DNA from 3 places in the Actinopolymorpha sp. B17G11 genome. Region 3 is predicted to be linked to each of the others. Evidence: riboswitches for the same ligand, from Rfam matches in the RefSeq annotation. Region 3 holds a riboswitch; each other region holds the start of a gene.
The links. Region 3 has a riboswitch for S-adenosylmethionine ahead of ABN028_RS07390 (aminotransferase class V-fold PLP-dependent enzyme). Riboswitches for the same ligand answer to the same signal wherever they lie in the genome.
Positions count from the first base shown of each region.

Region 1: it holds a riboswitch for S-adenosylmethionine, as region 3 does, so the genes downstream of both, ABN028_RS01920 (GNAT family N-acetyltransferase) here and ABN028_RS07390 (aminotransferase class V-fold PLP-dependent enzyme) in region 3, are expected to answer to the same signal.
Region 2: it holds a riboswitch for S-adenosylmethionine, as region 3 does, so the genes downstream of both, thrC (threonine synthase) here and ABN028_RS07390 (aminotransferase class V-fold PLP-dependent enzyme) in region 3, are expected to answer to the same signal.

Region 1 covers NZ_JBEFTW010000001.1:442,965-447,864, forward strand. The annotation lists gene ABN028_RS01910 (GntR family transcriptional regulator) at 1-662, shown strand, start outside; gene ABN028_RS01915 (dihydrofolate reductase family protein) at 705-1,319, opposite strand; SAM riboswitch class I at 1,472-1,560, shown strand; gene ABN028_RS01920 (GNAT family N-acetyltransferase) at 1,568-2,191, shown strand; gene ABN028_RS01925 (ArsR/SmtB family transcription factor) at 2,333-2,689, shown strand; gene ABN028_RS01930 (SRPBCC family protein) at 2,693-3,199, shown strand; gene ABN028_RS01935 (dihydrofolate reductase family protein) at 3,199-3,819, shown strand; gene ABN028_RS01940 (GNAT family N-acetyltransferase) at 3,951-4,511, opposite strand; gene ABN028_RS01945 (alginate lyase family protein) at 4,608-4,900, opposite strand, start outside.
Region 2 covers NZ_JBEFTW010000001.1:52,108-57,007, forward strand. The annotation lists gene ABN028_RS00235 (aldo/keto reductase) at 1-136, opposite strand, end outside; gene ABN028_RS00240 (LysR family transcriptional regulator) at 209-1,120, shown strand; partial or broken gene ABN028_RS00245 (IS1380 family transposase) at 1,139-1,397, opposite strand; SAM riboswitch class I at 1,755-1,931, shown strand; gene thrC (threonine synthase) at 1,945-3,228, shown strand; gene ABN028_RS00255 (MoaD/ThiS family protein) at 3,225-3,500, shown strand; gene ABN028_RS00260 (alpha-amylase family protein) at 3,620-4,900, shown strand, end outside.
Region 3 covers NZ_JBEFTW010000005.1:29,018-33,917, reverse strand. The annotation lists gene ABN028_RS07400 (ketopantoate reductase family protein) at 7-1,107, opposite strand; gene ABN028_RS07395 (TrpB-like pyridoxal phosphate-dependent enzyme) at 1,333-2,697, opposite strand; SAM riboswitch class IV at 3,009-3,135, shown strand; gene ABN028_RS07390 (aminotransferase class V-fold PLP-dependent enzyme) at 3,175-4,644, shown strand.

The DNA of each region.
Region 1 (4,900 bases), on a different contig from region 3:
TCGTCTTCCCTGTCCACGGGGAGTTCTACAACGCAAGCCTGGTGCGGCTCGTGCTCGACCGCTCTCCGCTCGTCCTGGTCGACCGGTACCTTCGTGGGATCCCGGCATGCTCGGTCTTCACCGACAACGCAGCCGCGGCTCGTGCCCTCACCTCTCGCGTGCTCGACCAGGGACACGAGCAGGTCGCCTTCCTGTCCCCACCGGTCGAGAACACCTCCAGCATCGAGGAACGGATGCAGGGATACCGTGACGTCCTGCGTGAGCGCGGACATCCACCAGACGCCGAACGCTGTTTCACCGAATTCCACAGCACACTGCCGGGGTCGCGGTCAGCGGACGTGGCGAGCGCCGACCGCGAGGCTCTGCGCGCTTTCCTCAAACGCGAACCAGGCATCACCGGCTTCGTGGCCTGCGAGTACAACATCGCCGTCCTGCTGCGACAGGTTCTCGAGCACGCGGGTGAATGGGATCCCGACCGTCGGATGATCGCCTGCTTCGACTCACTGGAATCGCCGACTGATGCCGGCACCTTCGTCTACATCAAGCAGGACCAGCAGGAGATGGGCCGCCGCGCCGTCGACCTTCTCCACGCCCAGCTGGGCGGCGACGACGTGCCGCTCAGGTCGGTCGTACCGTTCACCCTTGTCGATCCGACCAGGTGAAGGCTGGGAAGAACCCCGCGACAGCAGGCGTTCGTCGGCCTGTCAGGACGGGCGGACGGCGTAGATGAGGTGCAGGGCGCGATCCCCCTCGATGGTCCGCGGGTTCTCCAGCAGTTGTTGGGGCAGGGAGGAGGATCCGAAGAAGCGCTTCCCACTGCCGAGAATGACCGGTGCCACGCTGAGGTGGACCTCGTCGACCAGACCGGCCTCGAGAGCCTGGCGCCCGATGTCGCCCGAGGTCACCGACACGTCGCCGTCGCCGGCGTAGGCCTGTGCCTGCGCGATGGCGCTGGGCACACCATCGGTGACGAACGTGAACGGCGCGTCGGGGAACCCCCAGTTGGTGGGCGGCTGGTGAGTCACCACGAAGACGTGATCGCCTGCCGCGGGTACGCCGTGCCATCCGTTCGTGATGTCGAACAGGTGCCGACCGATCACCGCCGCGCGAACATTGCCCGAGGTCGAACGAATGTACTCGGCGCTGGCGGCGCTCACATGGAAAACCCGGTCCGGATCTCCCATGGTTGTCGCCACGTCGCCGTTTCCGTACCACTCGAACAGTGGGCCCACATTGTCGTTCTCGTCCGCGATGAACCCGTCAACGGACACCGTGGCCCCCACGATCACTTTGCCCATGATCGGGACCTCCTCAGTCATCCTCATTCGTTTGCCGAACCGCCGATTCCGCGGGTGACGCAGGTGCAGACCACGATCGTGGCGCGGATTCATCGGTGTTCGCGGCAGTTCGCCGGTTCGGTGGCGGCCGACGTTGACCGCCGTCCTACGCCGAGGCATGATCCCCTCACCGAGGTTCATCCAGAGGATCCGAGGGACCTGGCCCAATGACGGTCCGGCAACCTGCCCTACGGCAAGGTGCCAATGCCAGGAACGATGAGGAGGCACTCATGAGCGCATGGCTCGATGTGCCCGTACTCCATGGATCGTTCGTTCGGCTGGAGCCACTGGCGATGGCTCACGCGTCGGATCTGGCGCGGGCCGCGGAGGAAGATCGCCGCACCTACGGCTTCACCGTGGTTCCCCGTGCCGCCGGGGTGAAGGAGTACCTGGCGACCCAGTTCGCTCGCAGGAGCGAGGGACTCACGCCCTTCGCGCAGGTCCGGCAGCGGGACGGTATGGCCGTGGGTTGCACAGCCCTCTGGAACCCGCGAACGTGGCCGGACCGGCAGGACCTGCGCGCCATCGAAATCGGCTGGACCTGGCTTGCGGCGTCGGCGCAGGGCACGGGGATCAATGCCGAGGCAAAGCTGCTGCTCTTCACGTATGCGTTCGAGACGTTGGGGGTGGCCCGTGTCGACCTCAAGACGGACGCCCGCAACGAACGTTCGCGCCGGGCGATCGACGGCCTCGGGGCGCGCTTCGAGGGGGTGTTGCGCAGTTGGTCGGCCTCGTGGGCGCCTGGGGAGGCGGGGGCGTTGCGCGACTCGGCCATGTTCTCTGTCGTCGCGACCGAATGGCCGTCCGTCAAGTCGGCACTCGGCGCGCGGATCGAGGGCCTGAGCATTCGATAGGGCCTGAGGCGAGCCTCGACGTCTATGCGGAGTACGGCGTGACCCCTCTCTGCGAGGGATTTCCCGGATACACGCTGGATCTCGCTGCCGCCTGATTCCTCACGACTTGACGCATGCCGATATGGGCATATGATGGCGGACATGGCACGAGCCGCGACGACGTCGGACGTCTTCAACGCGATCGCCGAGCCGCGGCGCCGGGAGATCCTGGTGCTGCTGCGGGCGGGTGAGCGGCCGGTGACCGAGTTGGCCCGGGAGTTGGGGATGACCCAGCCGCGCGCGTCCAAACACCTGCGGGTGCTCCGGGAGGTCGGGCTGGTGCGGGACCGCAAGGCAGGCAAGCAGCGCCTGTACGGCCTTGACGCCCGCGGGCTGCGACCGGTCCACGAGTGGACCGGTGGGTTCGAGCGCTTCTGGAGCGAGAGCTTCGACCGGCTGGACGCGTACGTGCAGGACCTGAAGCAGGCCCGTCTAGAGCAGGCAGGGCAGGAGGAGTAGCTGATGAGCGCGACGGGACGAGGAGGGCCGGCGCAGTCCGCGACGGCTGACCGGGAGATCGTGATCTCCCGGGTCATCGACGCCCCGCGGGAGCTGGTGTTCGAGGCGTTCACCGAGGTGCGGCACCTGTCGCGGTGGTGGGGGCCGGAGGGGTTCACCACGACCACGCGGTCGTTCGAGTTCGGCGTCGGCGGGGAGTGGGACTTCGTGATGCACGGGCCGGACGGGACGGACTACACCGAGTGGATCTCCTGGACCGAGATCGCCCCGCCGGAACGGATCGCGCTGCTGCACGGTGAGTCCCGCGGCGACCCGAACGCCTTCGAGTCGGTCCTGACGTTCGAGCCCGACGGTGCGGCGACCCGGATCGAGATGCGCACGGTGTTCCCCACCAAAGAACTGCGCGACGAGGCGGTCGAGAAGTACCACGCGATCGAAGCCGGCCAGCAGACCCTGAGCAAGCTGGCGGCCTACGTCACCGAGATCACTCGGTTGGGAGCGGAGGACTGATGGCCGGGAAGGTGTTCTTCAGCGTGTCGATGTCGCTGGACGGTTTCATCGCGCCCGAGTCCCTCGGGGACTTGATGGGGCAGCAGTGGGTGGAACTGCAGCGGTGGGTCTTCCCACTGCGGTTCTTCCGGGAGAACCTGAAGCTCGGCGGGGGCGGCGAGGAAGGGCGCGACAACGAGATCGTGCGGGAGACGTATCTGCGCACCGGCGCGAGCGTCATGGGCAAGCGCATGTTCGACGCCGGCGAGCAGATGTGGCCGGAGGAGGCGCCGTTCCACACCCCGGTGTTCGTCGTGACGCACGAGAAGCGTGACCCCTGGGAGCGGCCGGGCGGGACCACCTTCCAGTTCGTCAACGACGGCATCGAGGCCGCCCTCGACCAGGCCCGCGAGGCCGCCGGCGACCGAGATGTCCGCATCGCGGGCGGCGGCGCGACGATCCTGGAGTACGTGAACGCCGGCCTGATCGACGAGTTCTCGATCGCGCTGTCGCCCGTGCTGTTCGGCTCCGGAATCCGCCTGTTCGAGGGCGTGGACGCGGGCCGCGTGGCCCTGGAGCCGATCCGCGCGGAGCCCTCCCCGAGGGTGACGCACCTGACCTACGCCGTCCGGCAGCGGTAGGCGCACGGCGGACGACACACGGCGGACGACACACGGCGGACGGCGGACGCGAAGGAACACCCACGCGGGCCCCGAATCGTGAGCCGCGTCAGGGATCAACTGACGGTTGGTCCACGAACCCGCCCGCCGCCTCAGCGATAGTCATGTGCGAGAAGGCCGTAGATCGCACTGTCGTGAAAGGTGCCGTCCTCCTCCAGGGAGTACGCCCGCCGAAGGCCTTCTCGCTGAAATCCCAGTCGCTTGAGCAGGCGTACCGACTCGTGGTTGTCGGCGATCGTCTCCGCCTCGACGCGGTTGAGGTCCATGCGGGTGAACCCGAACCGGAGGATGGCCTCGAGGGCTTCAGTCGCGATCCCGCGGCCCCAGTAATCGCGCCGGAGGTCATAACCGATGTCGGCGCGGCGATGGAATCTCTCCCAGGAGTTGAATCCGAAGAGACCGATGGCGCGACCATCGCCGCGATGCGTGACCGCCCAGGAGATCCCCCTCTGCGCGGAGTAGTCCCGGCGAATCTCGTCGATCAGGTGGGCAGCTTCGGTCACGTCCCGCATCGGCGCGGAGTTGTACTTCTGCACCTCGGGGTCGCTGCGCCAGACGAACAGGTCGGCAGCGTCGGCAGCTTCCCACTCCCGCAGCACCGTCCGCTCGGTCGAAAGGTGCGGAAATGTCGAGAAGTCGAAAATGGCCGTCACGCCGGCACGCCTCCTGCTGTATCTGAGGCAGATCAGTCTAGGGCCGCGGCCGCACTTGTCCTGGTGGGCGTTTCCTGGCGGTCGGGCGATCGGCGATCACCACGGATTGTTCGCGTGGGTGAGGGTTTCCCAGGCGAGGAAGTAGTTGGCCCCGGTCGGCCTGACGCCCGGCGTCTCGAGAAGTCGTTCCGTCCGCTTCAGCCTGACGCCGTACCGGTTGTGGTAGTGGTTGAACGCCACCTCCAGGGTCGGGCCGAGGGTGCGCTCCTTCGTTCCACCACACAGCCAGTCCGGAGGATCGGCGCCGAGGTCGTACTTCGCGTGGAACTCCAGCGCCTTGGTGACGCGTTCGCCCACTTCGGAGTAGAGCTGGAGCCCCTGGAGTCGGG
Region 2 (4,900 bases), on a different contig from region 3:
AGCGGTCCAGCATCCGGTGCGACTCGTCGCGCGGCGTCTTGCCGCCCATGAGCATCGTGCCGAGGCAGAGCCGGGTCACCTGGAGCGGGCCAAGTTTCCTGGTGTCCATTGGGCGTATCGCCTTCACCGTTGTCATGCAGGAGAGGCTATGAGCCAGCGATTGATGCGTCCAATGCCCAAATCGTTGTGCTCTCATATCATCTTGCGCATGATATCGAGTTCGCAGCGCCAGCTGCGCGCCCTGTTGATGGTCGCGGATGAGCTGCATGTGGGTCGTGCGGCCGAGCGGCTCGGCGTCACCCAACCCTCGCTTAGCCGGCAGATCGCCGCCATGGAGAAGGACCTCGGTGTCCCTCTCTTTTCGCGTGCACGAAGGCGGTTCGTCCTGACTCCGGCTGGCGAGGTCGTGGTCGCCGGGGCCCGCGAGATCCTTGCCCGTAGCGACGAAGTCGTACGCGACGCCAAACGCGCGCACGCTGGCGAGGTTGGCTCCCTACGGCTGGGATTCGTCCAGTCGGCAACCTACGATGCGATTCCGCGACTCGTCAGTACCTTCCGTGCTGCATATCCGGACGTCGTCGTCAACGCCCGCACGATGACGACGTTGGAACAGAGCGTGGCCCTACGCAGCGGTCATCTCGATGTCGGCCTGCTCCGGCCCGTCATGGCGCTGCACGGGCTGACGAAGAAGGTGATCTCGCGCGACGCGCTCGTGGCAGCCCTGCCGGCGACCCACCGGCTCGTGGGATACGAACGTATTCCCCTCGCCGCACTGGCCGACGAGTCATTCGTGTTCTTCATCAGAGATTCCGGGCCGATCGTCCATGACACGATCATCGGTTACTGTCTGGCCGCAGGGTTCAGCCCGCGGATCGTGCAGGAGGCTCAGGTGCAGACCATCCCCGCACTCGTCGCCGCCGACCTGGGCGTCTCGCTTCTCATCTCTCCAACACCACCGCACGATGCGAGTCAGGTGGTCTACCGCCCGATCCAGGACGACCTTCCACTATGGGACATGGCGCTGGCCTGGTCGGCGAGCAACCAGTCGCCGACCTTGGCCAGATTCCTTGCCGTCGCCGAGAATGCCTCGTCAATGGCGACGGGCGACGCCAGCCGGTGAGACGTCCGATGAGCCAGCGATCGACACATCGGCGCCGGCGGGACCGCCGACAGCACCCAGGCCGCGTCCGTAAGAACGCCCAGTCCGCCCGGACCAGCGGCTTGGCGGCAGTCAGGCCACGGATGGTCTTCAGCGCGTCGCTGACCAGCCGCTTCGCGCCGCGTGGTGAGCCAGTCGAGCCCTTGCGCAGCCGCTGCGCCACGACCACCGGCGCGCCGGTCGCGGCAATCACCGTAGCCAGCAACGCATTCAGCCCGCGCACACAGGAAGAACCCCAACGTCGACGGCGTGTACGCCCGGTCGAAGACCCGAGGGACGCTTGCCGCCATGCCGCAACAGGTCCACGCCACTCTCATCCCACCCAATTCGTCGGTGGGTCCGGGCTTAGCGACCCTTGGCGACCTTCGCCGAATCGCCAGGCAAATGACCACGCTGGGTAGGCCCCCGGAACCCGACACATGCGTGGACGCATGGCGGGGGTCCTGTCGCCTACCCAGCGTGGTCATTTGCGGCTCCTCACGGCGCGGGACCGACCGCCACCGTCCCGATGGTGGACAACCGTCTCGAATACTGGTCCTGCCGGACGATCTCGGAGACGGGTCAGTTACGCTCGCCGACAACAACTCAACAAGGAATCTCATCCAGAGGGGCAGAGGGACCGGCCCGACGAAGCCCCGGCAACCGGCCGACCGCCGACGCGTGTGTCTCGCGTGCATCAGAGGCCCCGCGGCGGACACGGTGCCAAGTCCGGCTCACGACGACCCGACCAGGAGATCCCTGGGCCGGCTCGGACGCTTGAGGAAGATGAGGAAGGAAGGCCTCTCATGACGACCACGTACGCCGGCGCCGACACGACGGGCGCCGCGCAGACCCCCCGCCCCGGTGCGTTCGGCAACGCCACGAGTCTGCGATGTCGCGAGTGTGGCGCGACCACCGAACTCGGCGCGCAGTACGCCTGTACCGAATGCTTCGGCCCCCTCGAGGTGGCCTACGACTACCCGCAGATCACCCGCGACGACCTCGCCGCGGGGCCGGCCAACATCTGGCGCTACCAGGCGCTCCTGCCGGTGCCCACCGACGTCGCGTCGTTCCCCAACACGGAACCCGGCCTCACCCCGCTCGTCCGTGCCGACCGCCTGGCCGCCGCCCTCGGTGTCAGGACCCTGTGGATCAAGAACGACGCGGCCAACCCGACCCACTCGTTCAAGGATCGCGTGGTGGCGGTCGCACTCAGCGCGGCCCGCGAGCTGGGGTTCCAGGTGCTGGCGTGCCCGTCGACCGGCAACCTCGCCAATGCCGTCGCCGCGGCCGCTGCCCGGGCGGGCATCCGCAGCGTCGTCATGGTCCCGCACAACCTCGAACAGCAGAAGATCCTCACGACCGCCGTCTACGGCGGCACCCTGGTCGCTGTCGAAGGCACCTACGACGACGTCAACCGGCTCGCCAGCGAGATCGCCGGTGAGGAAGAGAGCTGGGCGTTCGTCAACGTCAACGTCCGGCCCTACTACGCCGAGGGTTCCAAGACGCTGGGCTTCGAGATCGCCGAACAGCTCGGTTGGCGGCTGCCCCAGCAGGTCGTCGTCCCGATCGCGTCCGGTGCGCAGCTGGTGAAGGTCGACAAGGGACTGCGGGAGTTCGTCGACCTCGGGCTGATCGAGGATGCGCCGTACAAGATCTTCGGCGCGCAGGCGACGGGTTGCGCGCCGGTGTCGGCGGCGTTCAAGGCGGGCCACGACGTGGTGGCGCCGGTACGTCCGGACACCATCGCCAAGTCGCTCGCGATCGGCAACCCTGCCGACGGACCGTACGTGCTCGATGTCTGCCGACGCACGGGCGGTGTCGTCGAGGACGTCAGTGACGACGAGGTGGTCGAGGGCATCGCGCTGCTCGCGCGCACGGAGGGGATCTTCGGCGAGACCGCCGGCGGCGTCACCGTCGCGACGCTGAGAAAGCTGATCGACACCGGGCAACTCGACCCTGACGCGGAGACCGTCATCATCAACTCCGGCGACGGACTGAAGACGCTGGACGCCATCGCCGGCAAGGTGGGACCTGCGGCAACCATCCGTCCGACGTACGACGCATTCACGAAGGCAGGGCTCGCATGAGCGTGAAGGTACGAGTTCCGACGATCCTGCGCACCTACACCGGCGGCGCTTCCGAGGTGGACGCGGACGGTGCCACGCTCGGCGAGGTGCTCGACTCCCTGGAGACGAAGTACCCCGGCATCCGCGCCCGGGTGCTCGACGACGCCGGGAAGCTGCGCCGGTTCGTCAACGTCTATGTCGGCGAGGAGGACGTGCGCTTCGCTTCCGGCCTGGAAACCCCCACACCGGAAGGCGTTCAGGTCTCGGTGATCCCCGCCGTCGCCGGCGGCTGAACCGCACCGTCGCTGGCAGTAGAGCCCGCTCGCTGGCGGGGGCCCGCTCGTGGGGCGGCCCGAGTTCCGGTCACTGACTGCTGAACCCGGTTCCCGGAGTCTCCGGAAAGGAAGTCCACGTGCCTTCCCTGAAGCTTCCGGACGCGGTGTTCGTCGTCCACGACCATCGTGACGGCCCCCGTCAAGCTCACCTTGACGGAGGCCGTTTCACGTCCTCGGAGGTCGAGGTCAGTCTTCCGACCGTCACCGGCGGCCGTGCTGTCCAGGTGGCGTCTCCCCGCCGGGAACTTTCGTGGGTGGTCCTGCGCTGGCGTGAGCCACACCCCGAGTCGACCCTCGTACTCGGTGATGCATGGGAGCGCTCGTACGGCGATCTGCAGTGGCGGACCCTCCAACCAGACCGGTTACTGCCGTGGTCGTGGTTGGGCCACGACCAGGCGACCGGCACGACGTCCGGCATGGGTGTGCGGGTTCGTCCGAACGCCTTCTGTTCCTGGACCGTCGACGCCGATGGCGTGTCCTGCTGGATCGACGTGCGGAGCGGCGGATCGCCCGTGCTGCTGGGCGATCGAGTTCTCGACGCGGCGACCGTCGTCACCGTCGGCGGGGATCCAGGCGAGTCGGCGTACGCGGTCCAGTGCCGGCTGACGGCAGCGATGTGTGACGATCCCTTACCAGTAAGAGATCCCGTCGTCGGTTGCAACAACTGGTACTACGCGTACGGCCGCGACTTCGGCCCGGCACAGATCCTTCGCGACGCTGAGACGATCGTGGAGTACGCCGACGGCCATCCGGTCCGTCCCTACTGCGTGGTCGATGCCGGATGGAGCCCTGGCGGTGTGTGCCCCGGCGGTCCGTGGACCGCCGGTGTGGAAGGGTTGTTCGACGACATGGCGGGTTTCGCCGCCGACATCGCTTCGCGGGGTGCACGTCCGGGCATCTGGATGCGTCCGGCCGCATTGTCATCCGTCGACGATCCCGGTCGGCTGCGCCCCGGGCCGCGACCGGCTCGCGAGCAGCCGCTCGACCTCACCCTGCAAGCCAACCTTGACACGATCCGCGAGGACGTCAGTCGCCTTGTGGGCTGGGGATTCGAGCTCGTCAAGCATGACTTCTCGACCTTCGACGCGTTCGGACGCTTCGGTCCGGCGATGGGCGTGAGCCTGACCGACGGCGGCTGGCACTTCGCCGACCGCAGCCGTACGAACGCAGAGATTCTGCTCAGGCTCTATCGCGTCATCCGCGAAGCCGCTGGCGATGCCGTCGTGATCGGCTGCAACACGGTCGGCCAGCTGGCCGCCGGTCTGGTCGAGGTGCAACGCATCGGTGACGACACGTCGGGGCGCGCCTGGGAACGCACCAGGCGAATGGGCGTCAACTCCTTGGCGTTCCGGCTCGCC
Region 3 (4,900 bases):
CCGTTCCTACCGCGTGGGGAGTACGCCTTCGGCAACGGCATCGTTCGTACCGTCTGACCCGTCCCGGTCGGAGTGTCCTGCGTCGCGGCCGGTGGGCGCCGGCCCCTGGCCGCTGGCGTCGGGCGCCGCGTCGAGGCGGGCGAGGAACACCTCGGGTGACATCAGCCCTGGCGGACTGCCCGCGCGGGCGGCCTGGTTGGCGAGCTGGCGGGCGAGTTCGTTGGCGGGGGTGGGTACGCCGTGGAGCCGTCCGAGAAGGACGATCTCGCCGTTGAGATAGTCGGCCTCGATCGTGCGGGTGCCCCTTGCGAGGCTCTGCCACGAGGAGCTGCCGGTGCGGTCCTGGCCGTTGACCGGTTTGACCTGCAGCAGGTCGCCGCGGCGGGCCCGGTCCTCCTCGAACGACTGGTACTCGATGCCGGCCGCGTCCAGCGCCGCGAGACCCTCCGCGCGCAGTCGGTCGATCACCTCGTCGCGGCCGTCGCCTCGCGTGCACACGGCGTCGACGGCGTTGCCGAGGTTGCCGAGCAGCTTGGTGTACTTCCGCCGCATGATGTCGGGACGCGGTTCGGAGGCGAACGTCGCGGACCGGAACGCCTCCGCGACCTCACGGGCGGTGTCGTCGACACCGCTCGGGTACCTGCCGAGGTCGAGGATCCCGGTGACCGGCGTGGACGGTGCCTGGACGACCCCCGGCGTGAGGTACGTCGCGGGGAACATCACGTGGACGCCGTAGACGTTGGCGAACTGCCGCAGGACCATAGGCTCGTTCGCGACGCCGTTCTGCACGCAGAAGACCGGCGTCTGCGCGTCGGCCGCTCCAGCGAGGGCCCGGACCGCGTCCGCCGTGTCCGTACTCTTCATCGTCAGCAGCACGATGTCGCCGCGCCGCCACTCGATCTCGCTCGGGTCCCCCACCGCGGGCAGCTGCAGCGTCTCCGTGTCGTACGGCGACTCCACCCGCAGCCCGTCGTCCCGGATCGCGTCGAGGTGCGCTCCACGCGCGATCAGTACGACCTCGTGGCCCGCTCTGTGCAGTCGAGCTCCCAACACGCCGCCGATCGCCCCGGCACCGTAGATGACGAATCGCCGACCCGCCTCACCCATGTCCTGTCTCCCAAGGATTCGTCCCGCCCGAACTCCCGTCGTACGAAGGTCTATCGACTGGGCGGGGCCGCTGGCAAATGACCACGTTGAGCATGCAGGTGTGACCTGGACCGGTGTCGATGCCTGGCTGGGCGTCCGTACGCCTGCTCAGCGTGGTCATTTGCCGCCGCGCGGAACGCCTGCGCCATGCGGGAAGAACCGTCGCCCTGTCCGAAAGAACCGGCGCTATGCGGGGACGGTGGGCAGGCCCGCGACAGCGGCTGCCACCTGGTCCGAGGCGAGTTCGTGGTCGACAAGCTCACCGGCGAGATACGTACCGTAGGCCGCGAGATCCAGGTGACCGTGCCCGCACAGTGCGGTGAGGATGACCTTCTCCTCGCCAGACTCCTTGCAGCGCAGGGCTTCGTCGATGCACGCGGCGAGGGCGTGGGTGGGCTCCGGCGCCGGCACGATCCCTTCCGTACGCGCGAACTGCACACCCGCCTCGAAGCACTCCCGCTGCGTCTTCGCCACCGCCTCGATCAAACCCAGCTCGTAGATATGGGAGAGCAGCGGCGACATGCCGTGGTAGCGCAGCCCACCGGCGTGGATCGGGTCGGGGATGAAGTCGTGGCCCAGCGTGTGCATCTTCATCAAGGGCGTCATGCCTGCCGTGTCACCGAAGTCGTACGCATAGACCCCCTTCGTCAGCGACGGGCAGCTCGCCGGCTCCACGGCGCGGATCGTGACGTCGAGCCGACCCGCCAGCTTCTCGCGGAGGAAGGGGAACGCGAGCCCGCCGAAGTTCGAGCCGCCGCCGGTGCAGCCGATGAGGACGTCCGGTGTCAACCCCACCTTGCCGAACTGCGCGACCACCTCCTCGCCGATGATCGTCTGGTGCAGCAGCACGTGGTTGAGGACGCTGCCGAGGGAGTAGTTGGTGTCGGCGTTCGTCGCCGCGACCTCGACCGCCTCCGAGATCGCGATGCCGAGCGACCCGGGCGAGTCGGGATCCTTCTCCAGCACGGCGCGCCCGGCCGCGGTCAGGTCCGACGGCGACGGGTGGATGGTGCCGCCGAACGTCTCGATCATGATCTTGCGGTACGGCTTCTGGTCGTACGACGCGCGCACCTGCCAGACCTCGCAGGCCAGGTCGTACTGCGAGCAGGCGAACGCCAGCGCCGTGCCCCACTGGCCCGCGCCTGTCTCGGTCGTCAACCTGCGTACGCCCGCCTTGGCGTTGTAGTACGCCTGGGGCACGGCGGTGTTCGGCTTGTGGGACCCGGCGGGTGAGCCGCCTTCGTACTTGTAGAAGATCTTGGCCGGCGTGCCGAGCGCCTTCTCCAGGCGATGGGCGCGGTAGAGCGGCGACGGCCGCCACAGCCGGTAGACGTCGAGGACCTCCTCGGGAATCTCGACGTACCGCTCGGTCGTCACCTCCTGCAGGATGAGGTCCATCGGGAAGAGCGGGGCGAGGTCGTCCGGGCCAACCGGCTGGTGGGTGCCCGGGTGCAGGACCGGCGGCGGTGGGCTCGGCAGGTCAGCGAGCACGTTGTACCAGGCTCGTGGCAGCTCGGACTCGTCGAGAACAATCTTCGTCGGTGCAGGCATGCCGGTCACGGTAGCCGGGCCGCGTCGATGGGCGGAACCCCGAAGCCGTGGGTACGCCCGGTCGGTTCACCGGACGGTCAGGATGCGGACCCGCCCGAGCGAGCCCGCGGCGGTCAGTTCGACGACCCCGATCGGTCGATCGCCAGGCTGCGGATGTGGGCCTCCGACGGCTGGTCACGACCTTCGGCAAAGAGGACGTACGACTATGGGCTGCCGGAGGTCGAGCTGCAGGCTGCCCGCATATTGGTACGCGCGTCCATTATTTGATACATCGAGGCGAGTTGCTCCTGCCACCGGTTAACGTGTGTCGCGGTCATGAGTGCCAGCAAGGGCGCCAAGCCCTGAGAGCCCCGGCTTGCTGGCCGGCAACCCTCCAACCGCGGTGGGGTGCCCCGGGTGAGGACCAGGTGGTGCCGCCCGGCACCACAAGCGCGGGACCCGCGGCCCACAGGGTCCCCGAGACCTTGTGAGGTACGCATGACACCAGTCGACACCGCGCCTGCGCCCTGTGCGCCGTTCGCCCCCAGCGCCACCACACTGCCGCTGAGCCCCACCCCACTGTCGTTCACCGCCACCTCGCCGCCGCCTAACGCCGCTCCACCCTCGCCGAACGCCGTTCCACGTGGCTCAGAAGCCGGCCTCCAGCCGCTCCTCCCGGTGGTCGGTGCCGACCTGCAGGTGCCGGTCGTCAGCGGCCAGCAGGTGCCGTACGCCCAACTCGACTATGCAGCAAGCGCGCCCTGCCTGTCCGCCGTCGCGGCCCACCTGAACGGCGTTCTCCCGTTCTACGCGAGCGTGCACCGAGGGGCGGGATACGCCTCGCAGGTGAGTACGACGCTCTACGAGACCGCGCGGGCCAAGGTCGCCGCGTTCGTGGGTGCCCGCCCGGACGACGTGGTGGTCTTCACCCGCAACACGACAGATGCGCTCACCCTGCTCGCACACTGCGTACCCACCGGCGAAGCGGTCGTCCACCTCGACATCGAACATCACGCCAATCTGCTCCCGTGGCGGCATCGCGCGAGTGGGAAGACCCGCTGCGTCCTCGCCGGCACCACCCAGCGCGCCACCCTCATCAGCCTGCGCGCCGAACTCGCCGCCCGCCCGGCCGCACTGGTCGCGGTCACCGGCGCGTCCAACGTCACCGGCGAGCTGCTGCCGATCGCCGACATCGTGGACATCGCGCACGCTGCCGGGGCGCGGGTCGTCGTGGACGCCGCCCAACTCGCCCCGCACCGCCGGATCGACCTGGCGGCCAGCGGCGTGGACTACCTCGCGCTGTCGGGTCACAAGCTCTACGCACCGTTCGGAGCGGGTGTCCTCGTCGGACGTCGCGACTGGCTCGACGCTGCCCCGGCCTACCTTCCCGGTGGCGGCGCGGCGCGCGAGGTCGGCCTCACCCACACCGATTGGGCACCCGCGCCCGCCCGGCACGAGGGTGGTACGCCCAACGTGCTCGGCGCGGTGGCGCTCGGCTTTGCGTGCGACACCCTGGCCGGCCTCCCCGACGGTGCGCTCGAAACCCACGAGGAGACCCTTCGGGAACGCCTGACCGAGCGGCTGGCCAGCATTCCCGGCGTACGCCTGCACAGGATCTGGCGGGACAGCCCGAGCTCGATCGGGGTGGTGGCGTTCTCGGTGGACGACCTGCATCCGGGTCTCGTCGCGGCGTACGTCTCGGCCGAGCACGGCATCGGCATCCGGCATGGACGGTTCTGCGCTCACCCGCTGGTGTCCCGGCTGGGTGCGCCGGAGGGTGCGCTGCGGGCGAGCTTCGGCGTCGGGAGCACGGTGGCCGACGTCGACCGACTCGCCGATGCCGTGAGCGCGCTGGTCTCGTCGGGAACCTGCTGGTCGTACTCCGACAGCAGCGGTGCGTGGGCCCCGACGCCGGACCCGCGGCCCCGTCCGTCGTGGGCCCAGCCGGAAGCGGCGGTGATCCCATGAGTCCGTCCCTGACCACGCCGCTGCTCGAGACGTTCTGGATCGGCCGGCGCTGCGACCACTTCGACGAATGGTGTCCTCGCCCCGCTGGTCCGCACTGACCTCCTCCACACCCGGGGAGGCGTGTGGCCCTAGGTCGATCGACGTTCGTCACGACTTCCCGGTGAAGACTTCCGCTGGAGGAACGCTGTGTCCGCAACCTCACTTCCGTTTCGGGATCTCAATTCCTATAAATCAGGTCTAGTTGCTGGTGTATCTG